2 regions of the Gordonia ajococcus genome follow, and region 1 is predicted to be linked to the other one. Evidence: riboswitches for the same ligand, from Rfam matches in the RefSeq annotation. Region 1 holds a riboswitch; the other holds the start of a gene.

Region 1 (6,089 bases):
GTGGTCACCTACACGATCAACCCGAAGGCGTTCTTCAACGACGGCACGCCGATCGATTACCGCGCCTTCGTCGAGACGTGGCGCACCAGTCGGGGTGTCGACGACCGCTACATCGTCAGTTCCACCGACGGGTACAGCCAGATCGCCTCGGTCACCCGCGGTGTCGACGACCGCGAGGTCATCGTGCGCTTCGACGGCGTCTACGCCTGGCCCGACGGCTTGTTCAACGTCGTGCTCCATCCGAAGGCCACCTCGCCCGAGGTGTACAACGAAGGCTATGTACGGCAACCGCATCCGGAATGGGGTGCAGGACCGTACACGGTCTCCTCGTATGACGCCGACAACGGGACCGTCGTCTTCGAACGCAATCCGAAGTGGTGGGGGAGGCCCGGAAAACTCGACCGGCGGATCTTCCGGCAGATGGAGTCGCAGGCGGCGCTCAATGCTTTCCAGAACGGCGAGATCGACGCGACCGGGGTGGCGGCCAAGGACGCGCGTGCACGGGTGCTCACGATGAACGGCATCGACATCCGGACCGCTGCGTCGCCGCAGCAGGCGCTGCTCGTACTGAATCTCGATGCGCCGATACTGTCCGACCGCGTCGTCCGAGAGGCGGTGTTCGCCGCGATCGACCGGCAGACCCTGGCGCGCATCCGGTTCACCGGTTTGAACTACACCGAGGAACTCCCCGGTTCGCTGTCGTTGTACCCCTTCCAGCCGGGGTATGAGGACAACCTCGCGGGGGTGGTGTCCTACGACCCGGGCAAGGCGGCGGCGCTGCTGGAGGAAGCCGGGTGGCGTGAGGGCGGGGACGGCATCCGCGAGAAGAACGGCAAACGGCTGTCGCTGGTGTTGCCCAACGTCGGCGACGACGCAACCGGCGCCAACCTGTCACGGGCGCTCCAGGCGATCCTGGGCAAGGTCGGCGTCGATCTCGTGGTGCAACAACGTCCCTCGTCGGACTTCTCCGCCGTCGTGGTGAACAAGGAGTTCGACCTGTTCATGATGGGCTTCTCCTCGAGCGATCCGTTCGGCATGGCCTACTTCTGCCAGGTGTGGTGCAGCGACTCGCAGTTCAACCCCGCCGGGGCCGGCACTCCCCAACTCGATGCACAGATCAGGGCGATGACACGGATCGGCGACCCGATGGCCCAGATCGCGGCCGGGAACAAGGTCGAGCGCGAGGCATTCGCCCAGTACTCGAACCTCCCGCTCTTCAACGGTCCGGCGATGGTCGCGGTGAAAGAAGATCTCGCCAATTACGGTGCGGGACAGTTCTACGTCGGTCCGATCGAGGACATCGGCTGGGAGAAGTAGGGTCGCCCATCGACCTCGACGGTGGCGGGCGACGCTTCAGCGGTTGGGGCCCACCCGCCACAGCGGGTTCACCGGGCCGTGGCCGGCGCCGAGCGGATAAGCTGCGGCGAGTCCGCGGGTGACCCACTCCTTCGCGAACGCGACGGCGTCGGGCACCGAGTACCCGTGTGCCAGAGCGCAGGTGATCGCGGCGGCGAGGGTGTCGCCGGCCCCGTGGTCGTGGGTCGTGTCGATGCGCTCGTGGTTGAGCTCGATGAACTCCGCACCGTCGTAGAGCAGGTCGGGGGAGTGGTCGCTGGAGCGCAGGTGTCCACCCTTGACCAGGGCCCAGGCGGGCCCGAGATCGAACAATGCTTTTGCCGCATCACGCTGGGAATCGGTGTCGACGACGTCGACCCCGGTGATGAGCCGGACCTCGTCGAGGTTCGGGGTCACCACCGTCGCGAGAGGGAACAGCTTGTCGCGCAGAGTGTCCAGGGCGGAATCCGCGAGTAGCTGGTTCCCGTGCATCGAAGCACATACCGGGTCGACGACGAGCGGTGTCGACGTGTCGCGACCGATACCGCTGTCTGTGCACTGGGCGACGACCGCGTCGATGATCGGCGCCGACGCCAGCATGCCGGTCTTGGCGGCGCCGATCCCGATGTCGTCGGCGACCGTGCGGATCTGGGCGGACACGGTCTCCGGTGCGATCTCCTGAAAGCCGCTGACGCCCAGTGAATTCTGCACGGTCACCGCGGTCACCGCGACGCAACCGTGCAGGCCGAGCAGCGCGAAGGTGCGCATGTCGGCCTGGATGCCGGCGCCGCCACCGGAATCCGATCCGGCGATGGTCATCACGCGGACCGGCGTCTCACCCGGTGCCGCGACGGGCAGCAATTCGAGGTCCCCGTGGCCTTGCGGTGGCTGGCCGGTCACGCGGAACCGCCTCGACTGGCCTCGAGGGGCAGGTACACGCGGTTGCCGCCCTCGGCGAACTCGGCCGACTTCGCGGCCATGCCCTCGGCGATCTTGCGGTCGATGTCCTCGGCGGTCACCAGGTTGTTCTCCTCCGCGTAGGCGCGCACGTCGGCGGAGATCCGCATCGAGCAGAACTTGGGACCACACATCGAGCAGAAGTGAGCTGTCTTCGCGGGTTCGGCCGGCAGGGTCTCGTCGTGGTACTCGCGGGCGGTGTCCGGGTCGAGGGCGAGGTTGAACTGGTCGATCCAGCGGAACTCGAAGCGCGCCTTGCTCAATGCGTCATCACGTTCCTGTGCCCGGGGATGCCCCTTCGCGAGGTCTGCGGAGTGGGCCGCGATCTTGTACGTGATGACGCCGACCTTCACGTCGTCGCGGTCGGGCAGCCCGAGATGCTCCTTGGGCGTCACGTAACAGAGCATCGCCGTTCCCGCCTGGGCGATCATCGCCGCACCGATCGCGGAGGTGATGTGGTCGTAGGCGGGTGCGATGTCGGTGGCCAGGGGACCCAGTGTGTAGAAGGGTGCCTCTTCGCAGAGTTCTTCCTCCAGGCGCACGTTCTCGGCGATCTTGTGCATCGGGATGTGTCCGGGTCCCTCGATCATCACCTGCACGCCATGGGATTTGGCGATGGTGGTGAGTTCGCCGAGGGTGCGCAGTTCGGCGAACTGGGCTTCGTCGTTGGCGTCCGCGATCGACCCCGGCCGTAGTCCGTCGCCGAGGGAGAAGGTGATGTCGTAGCGGCGGAAGATCTCGCACAGTTCGTCGAAGTGCGTGTACAGGAACGACTCCTCGTGGTGAGCCAGACACCAGGCGGCCATGATCGAACCGCCTCGGGAGACGATTCCGGTGACCCGCCGGGCGGTCAGCGGCACGTAGCGGAGCAGGACCCCGGCGTGCACCGTCATGTAGTCGACTCCCTGCTCTGCCTGCTCGATCACGGTGTCGCGGTAGATCTCCCACGTCAAGGCGACCGGATCGCCGTTCACCTTCTCGAGTGCCTGATAGATGGGCACGGTGCCGACCGGTACGGGGGAGTTGCGCAGGATCCACTCGCGCGTGGTGTGGATGTCGGCGCCGGTCGAGAGGTCCATGATCGTGTCGGCGCCCCAACGCGTGGCCCACACCATCTTCTCGACCTCGTCGGCGATCGAGCTGCGCACCGCCGAATTCCCGATGTTCGCATTGATTTTCACCGCGAACCGCTTGCCGATGATCATCGGCTCCGATTCGGGGTGACGATGGTTGGCCGGGATCACCGCGCGACCGATGGCCACCTCGGAGCGGACGAGTTCGGCGTCGACGCCCTCACGCGCGGCGATGAACCGCATCTCGTCGGTGATGATCCCCGCTCGTGCCCACGCGAGCTGGGTGCTCGCGCCGTCGATCGGTTCCGGGCGGTGCCACGAGTCGCGGGTCTTCGGCAGTCCGCGCTCCACATCGATCTCGGTTTCGGTGTCCGTGTACGGACCCGAGGTGTCGTAGACGTCGAGGTGTTCGCCGTTGGTGAGGTGGATCCGACGCTGCGGTACGCGGAGATGATCGACGGCGAGGTAGTGCTTGGAACTGCCCTCGATCGGTCCCGTGGTCAGTCCGCCGTCTTCGAAGGTTGCAGTGGTGGGTGTGGTGGATACACGTGTGCCCATGATGGTCTCCCTACGCCGGCATTACCCGGACAGGTTCGAGCGGTCGGCGACCGCCCGTCGCCATCTCAGCCCTCGGTCATCGTGAGAGCCCCCGCGGTGTGTAGTTGTGTTGCGCTCGCCACCATACAACGTCCGCGGAGCAGCCACCCGATGCCAGGCAGATCGAGACCCTTTCTCAGCAGTTACGGATCCGTAAGGTAGGGTGTGACCCTAGTCACAGGGGGCCGAACGTCAAGAAGTGGCGTGATGCCGGTGACCCGCAGACGGTGACGACATGAGGAGGTGTAGGTGCTACGCAAGAACCGGCATCGACCGCCGCAATCGGCGAGGTCCATCCTGCAGCAGATCGCTCAGGTGGTGCACAATCCCGACCGCGAACGGTTCGAACTCTGGGTTGCGGGCGATCTCGTCGGCGTACTCGGCTATTCGATGGAGACCGTCGACGGCCAGACGACCATCACCGTTCTGCACACCGTGCTCTACGACGAGTACACCGGCCACGGGCTTGCGACGCGTCTCACCCGGACGGTCATCCATTTCGCCCGTGAACACAACGCGCGGATCCGGCCGGTGTGTTCGTTCACCAAGGACTACCTCGACCATCACCCGGGAATCGTGGAGCTCGCGCCCGTGTGAGGTTTCGACAGGCTCAACCAGCGGGAAGGGCGGCTCAACCAGCGGGAAGGGCGGCTCAACCGGCTCATCCCGCCAGCAGCGTCGTACGCAGGACCTTCTTGTCGATCTTGCCGACGGCGGTGACGGGCAGGGACCGCACGATGCGGACCACGTCGGGGAGCTTGAACGACGCGAGGCCGCGGTCGGCGAGGAACGTGCGGAGCGCGGCCAGTTCGAGCGGCTGGGCCGGCGGATGGTCGTGGGAGAGCACGACCGCGGCGCAGATCTTCTCACCTAGCGCATCGTCGGGCAGCCCGACCACCGCGACCTGTCGCACCGACGGGTGTGCGAGCAGGTTCTCCTCGACGTCGTCGGCAGCGACGTTCTCGCCGGCCCGGACGACGGTGTCCTTGATGCGGCCGGTCACCGACAGGTGTCCGGAGGGCAGGCGGGTCACCTTGTCCCCCGATCGGTAGAAGCCGTCGGGGGTGAAGGACTTCTCGTTGTGGGCGTCCGCCCGGTAGTACCCGCGGATCGTGTACGGGCCGCGCACCAGCAGTTCGCCCTCTTCGCCGTCGGGAACGTCGGCGCCCTGGTCGTCGACGACGCGCACCTCGTCGAACTCGGACATCGGTGAACCCTGCACCTCGTGGACGAGATCGCGCGGTTCGTCCGGCCGGGTGTAGCAGATGAGCCCCTCGGCCATGCCGAACACCTGCTGGACCACGTCGCCGAGCGCCTCGTCGAGCGCGACGGCGTCGGGGTGGGCCAGCTTGGCGCCGCCGACCTGGAGGAGTCGCAGGGAGCTGATGTCCGCGGGTTCCCACTCGGTCGCCGCGCACCACAGCTGCGCGAGGGCGGGGACCAGCGCGGTCACCGTGACGCGGTGGCGTTCGATGAGGTCGAAGGTGTGGTCGGGGCTGGGGTTGTCGGTGAAGACGACGTGGCCGCCGACGCCGAGGACGCCGAGGATGCCCGGGCAGCACAGCGGGAAGTTGTGGGCCGCGGGCAGCGCGACCAGGTACGTGTCGTCGGCCGTCAGGTTCGCGACGTCGCTCGACAGTCGCGCATTGAGGTCGTAGTCGTCGTGGGTGCGCGCGATCAGTTTGGGCAGACCGGTGGTGCCGCCCGAGACCAGGAACAGCGCCGGGAGACCGGGATCCGGCGGGGACGGGAGGTCGACCGCGGCGGGGTCCGTATCCGGTGCGGCCCGGAACGGACCGGGATCGCCGGAGATGAACACGTGCTCGACGTCCGGGACGCGGGATTGCAGCTCGGTGGCGAGATCCCGGAAGTCGAAGCCGCGCCGTCCGTCCTCGCCGATGTAGGCGACGGCCCCGGCGCCGGCCGCGAGGTGGGCGATCTCGGTGATCCGGTGGGCGGGCAGGGTCATCACCGGGGCGATGCCCGCGCGGAGCAGACCGAACAGGTTCACGACGAAGTCGAGGGAGTTGTTCTGCTGCAGGACGACGCGTTGTCCGGGCCGGAGTCCGGCCTCGACGAAACCTGCCGCACGACGCAGCGAGGCGGCACGCAGGTCGGAGTAGCTGA
Region 2 (6,089 bases), 950 kb from region 1:
GGAGTGGGAGAACCGGCGGCGGGCGAGTCGGCGAGCGATCATCGGTACTCCCGTATTCGGGGGACGAGTCCGCCGACGATCGCGATGGCGGCGAGGACCGAGAGCAGCAGTATCCCGGTCCCGGTGAAGCCGAGTACGCGCTGGGCGGTGTTGATGTCGTCGCGGAACGACGTCCGCGCGGTGGTGATCGCGTCCACGAGGGCGGTGTCGACGGCGGTGTACGCGCGTGCCGAACTGTTCAGCCCGTCCCCGACCGTGAGTTGCCGGGCGCGGTCGAAGTTGCCGGTCTGGATGTACCGCCGGACGCCGGCATCGGTGCGCTTCCACTCCGCCAGCGCCGAGCTCACCTTGTCGAGCTGCTCCGCCGACACCGAACCGGTCTCCTCGGATGTGCGCACGTCGTCGACGATGCCGTCGATCCTGGCAGTCGTCGCGGCGAAGGTCCGTTCCAGTCCGCCCTGGTCGCCGCGGCGGATCAGGGCCAGGGTCTCGGCCGATCTGGCCTGCTGGGTCAGGATGCGGGCGGCCGTGAGTTCGCGAAGCGGGTCGGCGCCGTCGGTTCGGGCGTTGCTGGTCGCAGCGACCGACATCAGGCCCGACGCCAGCAGCCACACCGTCCCCAGGGTGAGCGCGCCGATCGCGGCGACCAGTCCGAGGTTGAAGCGACGGCGGGTCCTGCGCGCCAGGTAGCGGGATGTCAGCACCATCGCCGTGAGCAGCAGCAACAGCGGGACGTAGACCGTCCACGGCGGGCGGGTCAGCGAATGCTGCGGGTCGGCGATCGCCATCGACCGCCGCTCGTAGAGGCGCTGGGCGGCCGGCAGGATCTTGTCCTGCATCAGCGACGACGCCTGGCCCAGGTACGCCGATCCGACGGGATTGCCCAGCCGGTTGTTGGTGCGGGCGGTCTCGATGAGTCCGCTGTAGACCGGGATCGACGTCGAGAGGGTGTCGAGGTCCGACGACAGGGCACGCTCGGTCGCGTCCTGGGCCATCCCGGGCCCCGGCTCGCTGGAGGTGCCGGTCGCGAGGATCAACGACGACGCGGCCGTCGCCAGGGCATCTGAGTAGCGTTGCCGCAGATCAGGAGTTTCCAGACCGCCCGAGATGAATGCCGCGTTCGCGGACGCGTCGGCGATCGACAGGGAGCTGTACAGGACCTGCGCGGCCTCGGCGAGCGGTTCGGTGCGATCGATCAGGCGCTGCAGGGTCTGGGTGCGGTCTTCGAGCACGGTGGAGGCGTACAGACCGGTGGACAGGCAGCCGAGGAACAGGATGACGCAGATGATGATCAGCTTGCCCGGTGTGGTGCCCGAATAGTGCCGGAGCGTCTGGAACGGTGACTGCGCACGTTCGCGGGCGGTCGCGACGAGCTCGCGACGATCGGCGAGGACCTGGCGGATCGGCGGCGACGACTGGGCGGGACGGAACGTGCGACCGCCACGGGTGAGTGCCGTCCGCACGGAGGACGCATCGCCGGTCACCTAGCTGATCCCCTTCTCGAACGCTGGATCGTCTCCGGTGCGGCCGCTCGGTCGCCGGCCCCCGTTCCGGCTCCCGCGACCTGTCTGAAGAAATGACTCAACGGGGTCATCGCTCACCGGGTCGTGCGTGTTTCAGCCTATGCCATCTCCGGTGGGTTCCTCCCTTCAACGCGGTCGCCACTCCGGAGGCCTCGGGGCGGCGGGGTGGAGTTCTTCGCCGCGTGGACCCGCTTGCCGCGGTACGCGGATCGGTGTCACCGCGGTACGCGGATTCGTTTCGCTGCGGTACGCGGATTGGTTTCACTGATCCAACGGATGGATCGCCATCGCCCTGGCAGGTCGGGCATGTCTCACTTACGGTGGAGGAACCCCGGCGATCCCCTCGTCGGGTCTGCAAGGAGGCGTGGTGCGCGGAGACGGCGACGGCTGGGTGATCGATCCCGACGGTTCACGGTATTGGGGTGTTCACGGCGCAGCAGGTCTGCTGCTCCGGGCGCCGTTGGCCGACGGCGTGACGGGCGTTCTGCTCCAGCATCGCGCCGCGTGGTCGCATCAGGGTGGTACCTGGGCGCTGCCCGGCGGCGCCCGGGACTCGCACGAGGGCGCCATCGATACCGCGATTCGGGAAGCCGAGGAAGAAGCCGGCATCAACGGCGAGGACCTTCGGGTCGTCGCCGCCGTCATCACCCACGAATCACCCGGCGGCTGGACCTACACGACGGTCATCGCCGAGACAGACGAGCCGGTGCGCACGATCGCCAACTTCGAGTCGACGGAACTGCGCTGGGTGGAGGAGAAGCACGTCGATCAGCTCCCGCTGCACCCGGCGTTCGGTCTGGCCTGGCCCACGCTGCGCGAACGGATCGCGGCGCTCGACCCGCAGGGATAGCGGTTCGGCCCGTCGAACTTCACACCGTCGGACCTCACGACGCCGAACTTCACAGGTCGGGCTTCACGCCGCCGCGGGTCCGAGCAGCCGGTTCGCGCCGGAGATCAGTGCCGCGATGTTCGCCTCGTCCCCGGTGCTGCCCTCGCCGAAGGCCCACACCTGCCTGCCGTTGTTCTCACACAGCAGGAAGGTGGCGATCGAACCGTCGAGTTCGCGCTGGTGCAGCCGCAGTATCTGAACCGGCGCGCCGAGGTCGTAGAGGATCGAGGTCATCGCGCCGAGCGGTCCGGCGGCGACGGCGCTGCACGACATGATGCGATCGGCGATCGCGATGGTCGCGCGGCATTCGACGAGGTCCTGACGGGTCGGTGCGACCGACCACGATCCGAGCCGGATGGTGCCGCCGCTCGCATATTCGTCGGTGAATCGTTGCCAGCTCATCCCGATGACCTCCTCGCGCATACCCGCGGGCAGCGGACGGCCGAAGTGTTCGGTGATGGGGTCGGCCGACGGCGCGGTCGCGTGTCCGTGTCGTGAGAAGGATGGGTGAGGCAGATGAAGAGGATGCATCTCGAAAGCCGATTTCGGTCGAAGAAGAGATGACCGACAAGAGCGCGCAACCGACCCGCAGCGGGGGGTCGGTCAGAATCAGACCCCGCTGCGGCGGGTTACGAGCGCGCGCTTGATCCACATCATGATCGGTCCAGAATAGCCCTCGGTGGCGAGGGCGGCAAACGGGTTTCGCGCCTGAGATCTGCCCCGGAGATCCGCCCCTCAAATCGACCCCTGGAACACGCCCTCCAGAGCGTGACCGGTGACGATATGCACGTGGCGCCGCCCCGGAGGGCGCTTTACCGGGGCGGTTTCTCGGGGCGGTTTTCCGGACCCGGGTGCTACAGCCGTGCGAGGAGCTCCGCGGCCGCCGCGGCAGGGTCGGCGGCGGCCGTGATCGCCCGGACCACGACGATGCGGCGCGCTCCGGCCGCGGTCACCTCCGGCACCCGCGGGGCATCGATGCCGCCGATGGCGAACCACGGCTTGTGCGGAGTCCCGGGTTCCGACATCGCAACGGCGGTCGTCGACACCAGATCGAGGCCGGCGGCGGTCCGACCCGGTTTGGTGGGGGTGGTCCAGCACGGGCCGACGCAGAAGTAGTCCACGTCGGGGTCGGCGGCCGCTGCTGCGGCCTGCCCGGGGTCGTGGGTGGATGCACCGATGATCGTGTCGGGGCCGACGATCCGGCGCGCGACCCGTGGCGGCAGGTCACCCTGTCCGACATGGAGGACGTCGGCGCCCGACAGTGCGGCGATGTCCGCGCGGTCGTTGACCGCGAGCAATGCGCCGTGGGCGTCGACGACGTCCCGCATCGCGGTGAGGATCTCGAGCTCCTCGCGGGCTTCGAGAGTGCCGAACTTCTTCTCCCCGGGTGACCCCTTGTCGCGAAGCTGCACGATGTCGACGCCGCCGGCGAGGGCGGCGTTCACGACCTCGAGCAGGTCGCCGCGTTCACGCCGCGCGTCGGTGCACAGGTAGAGCCGGGCGGAGTCCAGGCGGCGGCGCAGTTCGCGAGCACGCGATTCGGGGGCAGTCGTCACGGCGACCAGGCTAGCCGCGTCGGTGCGGGCCGGGCGTAGGGTGGACCGCGAGAACACACGGGAGCCCGGACCGGCCGGGCTGAGAGTGCGGACCCTCCGCTGACCGTCGAACCTGATCCGGGTCATTCCGGCGAAGGAAGGTGATCTGGCGTGAGCCATGTTGTCGAGGAACAACCCCACCCGGAGCAGCCCGACCGTGCGCTGACCGTCGTCGGCGGTGGCGTGATCGGTCTGACCTGTGCGCTCGCTGCCGCCGATGCGGGCTGGCAGGTCCGCGTCGTCGACGCCGGGCACGAGGAGCGGGCGTCGTGGGTGGCGGGCGGCATGCTCGGTTCGCTCGGCGAGGGGCATCCGGGTGAAGAAGCGGCGCTCGCGATGTCGGTGCAGTCGGTGCGGCGCTGGCCGACGCTGGTGAAGCGGCTCGGCGACCCCACGATCGTCACGGCCACCGATTCCCTGTTCGTCGCCGCGTCCGCCGCCGACGCCGAGTACCTGCAGCATCTCGCGGACTTCGTCTGGGCCGAACAACCGCGGACCGACGCCACGCTCAGCACGGTCACGGGTCGCGAGATCCGTTCGCTGGAGCCGTCGTTGAGTTCGCGGCTCGTCAGTGGCTACCGGGCGGTCGGCGAGTGGTCGATCGACAACCGTCGTCTGCTGGCGACCCTGCGCAGCGTAGGGGCCGCCGCGGGGGTGCGATTCACCGAGGCGCGGGTGGGCAGCCTGGCCGACGTCCACGAACATGCCGGCCCGCGGGACCAGATCCTTCTCGCCGCCGGACTCGGCACGGCGGAACTGCTTCCCGACGTGCCGCTCCACGCGGCGAAAGGGGAGATCCTGAGACTGCGCCGGACGCGGTGGTCGGTGCCGCCGCCCGGGCACGTGGTCCGTGCCCGGCTCCACGGCCGAGCGGTGTACCTGGTGCCACGCGAGGACGGGATCGTGGTCGGCGCAACGCAATACGAGGCCGGCGGCTTCGGGGACCGCACCCCGCAGGCGGGTGGTGTCGCCGATCTGCTCGCCGACGCCATCGAGGTGATGCCGGGTCTGCGCACCTACGAGCTGGTGGAGGCGGGTGCCGGACTGAGGCCGTGCACCGCCGACGGGTTACCGATCGTGAAGCGGGTCGACGACCGCACGGTGGTCGCGACCGGACACGGGCGCAACGGCATCGTCCTCGCGCCGGGCACCGCGGACAACGTGCTGGGAATTCTGGAAGGAGCATGACCGTGACCATCACCGTGAACGGAGAGAACCTCGACGTCGGCGACGACGTGTCGGTGGGGGACGTCGTCGCCCGCCTCGGCCTACCGGACCGGGGGATCGCGGTGGCCGTCGACGGTGCGGTCGTCCCGCGCGGACAGTGGTCGCAGCACACGATGACCACGGGCGCGGTCGTCGAGATCGTGACAGCGGTGCAGGGTGGCTGAGTCCGAGGTCGTCGACGTCGCCGGCGGTTCCGACGCCGACCCGCTCCGGATCGGCGGCCGCGAGTTCTCTTCTCGTCTGATCACCGGAACCGGTGGCGCGACAAACCTCGCGAGCCTGGAGCGGGCCCTCGTGGCGTCGGGAACCGAACTCACGACCGTGGCGGTACGTCGCGTCGACGCCGCGTCCGGGACCGGTGTCTTCGACCTGCTGCGCCGTCTCGGCATCGCGGTCCTGCCCAACACCGCCGGCTGCCACACCACCGCCGAGGCGGTGCTCACCGCGCAGCTGGCCCGGGAGGCGTTCGAGACGAACTGGGTGAAACTCGAGGTGGTGGCCGACGAGCGCACCCTGATGCCGGATGCCGTCGAACTCGTGGACGCCGCGGCCTCGTTGGTGGCCGACGGCTTCGTGGTGCTCGCCTACACCAACGACGACCCGGTTCTCGCCGCGCGACTCGCCGACCTCGGTGTCGCCGCGGTGATGCCGCTCGGTTCGCCGATCGGCACCGGACTGGGAATCCTCAACCCGCACAACATCGAGATGATCGTCGACCACTGTGCGACCGCCTCCGACGACCCGCTCCCGGTCATCCTCGACGCGGGTATCGGTACCGCCAGCGATGCGGCCCTCGCCATGGAATTCGGTTGTGACGGGGTGCTTCTCGCGACCGCGGTCACACGTGCGGAGAAT

Evidence for each region. Region 1 has a riboswitch for thiamine pyrophosphate ahead of thiC (phosphomethylpyrimidine synthase ThiC). Riboswitches for the same ligand answer to the same signal wherever they lie in the genome.
Region 2: it holds a riboswitch for thiamine pyrophosphate, as region 1 does, so the genes downstream of both, thiO (glycine oxidase ThiO) here and thiC (phosphomethylpyrimidine synthase ThiC) in region 1, are expected to answer to the same signal.

What each region holds. Positions count from the first base shown of each region.
Region 1 covers NZ_CP052884.1:510,392-516,480, forward strand. The annotation lists gene GAA2_RS02300 (ABC transporter family substrate-binding protein) at 1-1,317, shown strand, start outside; gene thiD (bifunctional hydroxymethylpyrimidine kinase/phosphomethylpyrimidine kinase) at 1,354-2,154, opposite strand; gene thiC (phosphomethylpyrimidine synthase ThiC) at 2,232-3,923, opposite strand; TPP riboswitch at 3,914-4,028, opposite strand; gene GAA2_RS02315 (GNAT family N-acetyltransferase) at 4,212-4,559, shown strand; gene GAA2_RS02320 ((2,3-dihydroxybenzoyl)adenylate synthase) at 4,624-6,089, opposite strand, start outside.
Region 2 covers NZ_CP052884.1:4,646,930-4,653,018, reverse strand. The annotation lists gene GAA2_RS21025 (glutamate ABC transporter substrate-binding protein) at 1-42, opposite strand, end outside; gene GAA2_RS21020 (hypothetical protein) at 39-1,484, opposite strand; gene GAA2_RS21015 (NUDIX hydrolase) at 1,891-2,373, shown strand; gene GAA2_RS21010 (hypothetical protein) at 2,437-2,814, opposite strand; gene thiE (thiamine phosphate synthase) at 3,267-3,968, opposite strand; TPP riboswitch at 4,016-4,125, shown strand; gene thiO (glycine oxidase ThiO) at 4,119-5,195, shown strand; gene thiS (sulfur carrier protein ThiS) at 5,198-5,398, shown strand; gene GAA2_RS20990 (thiazole synthase) at 5,391-6,089, shown strand, end outside.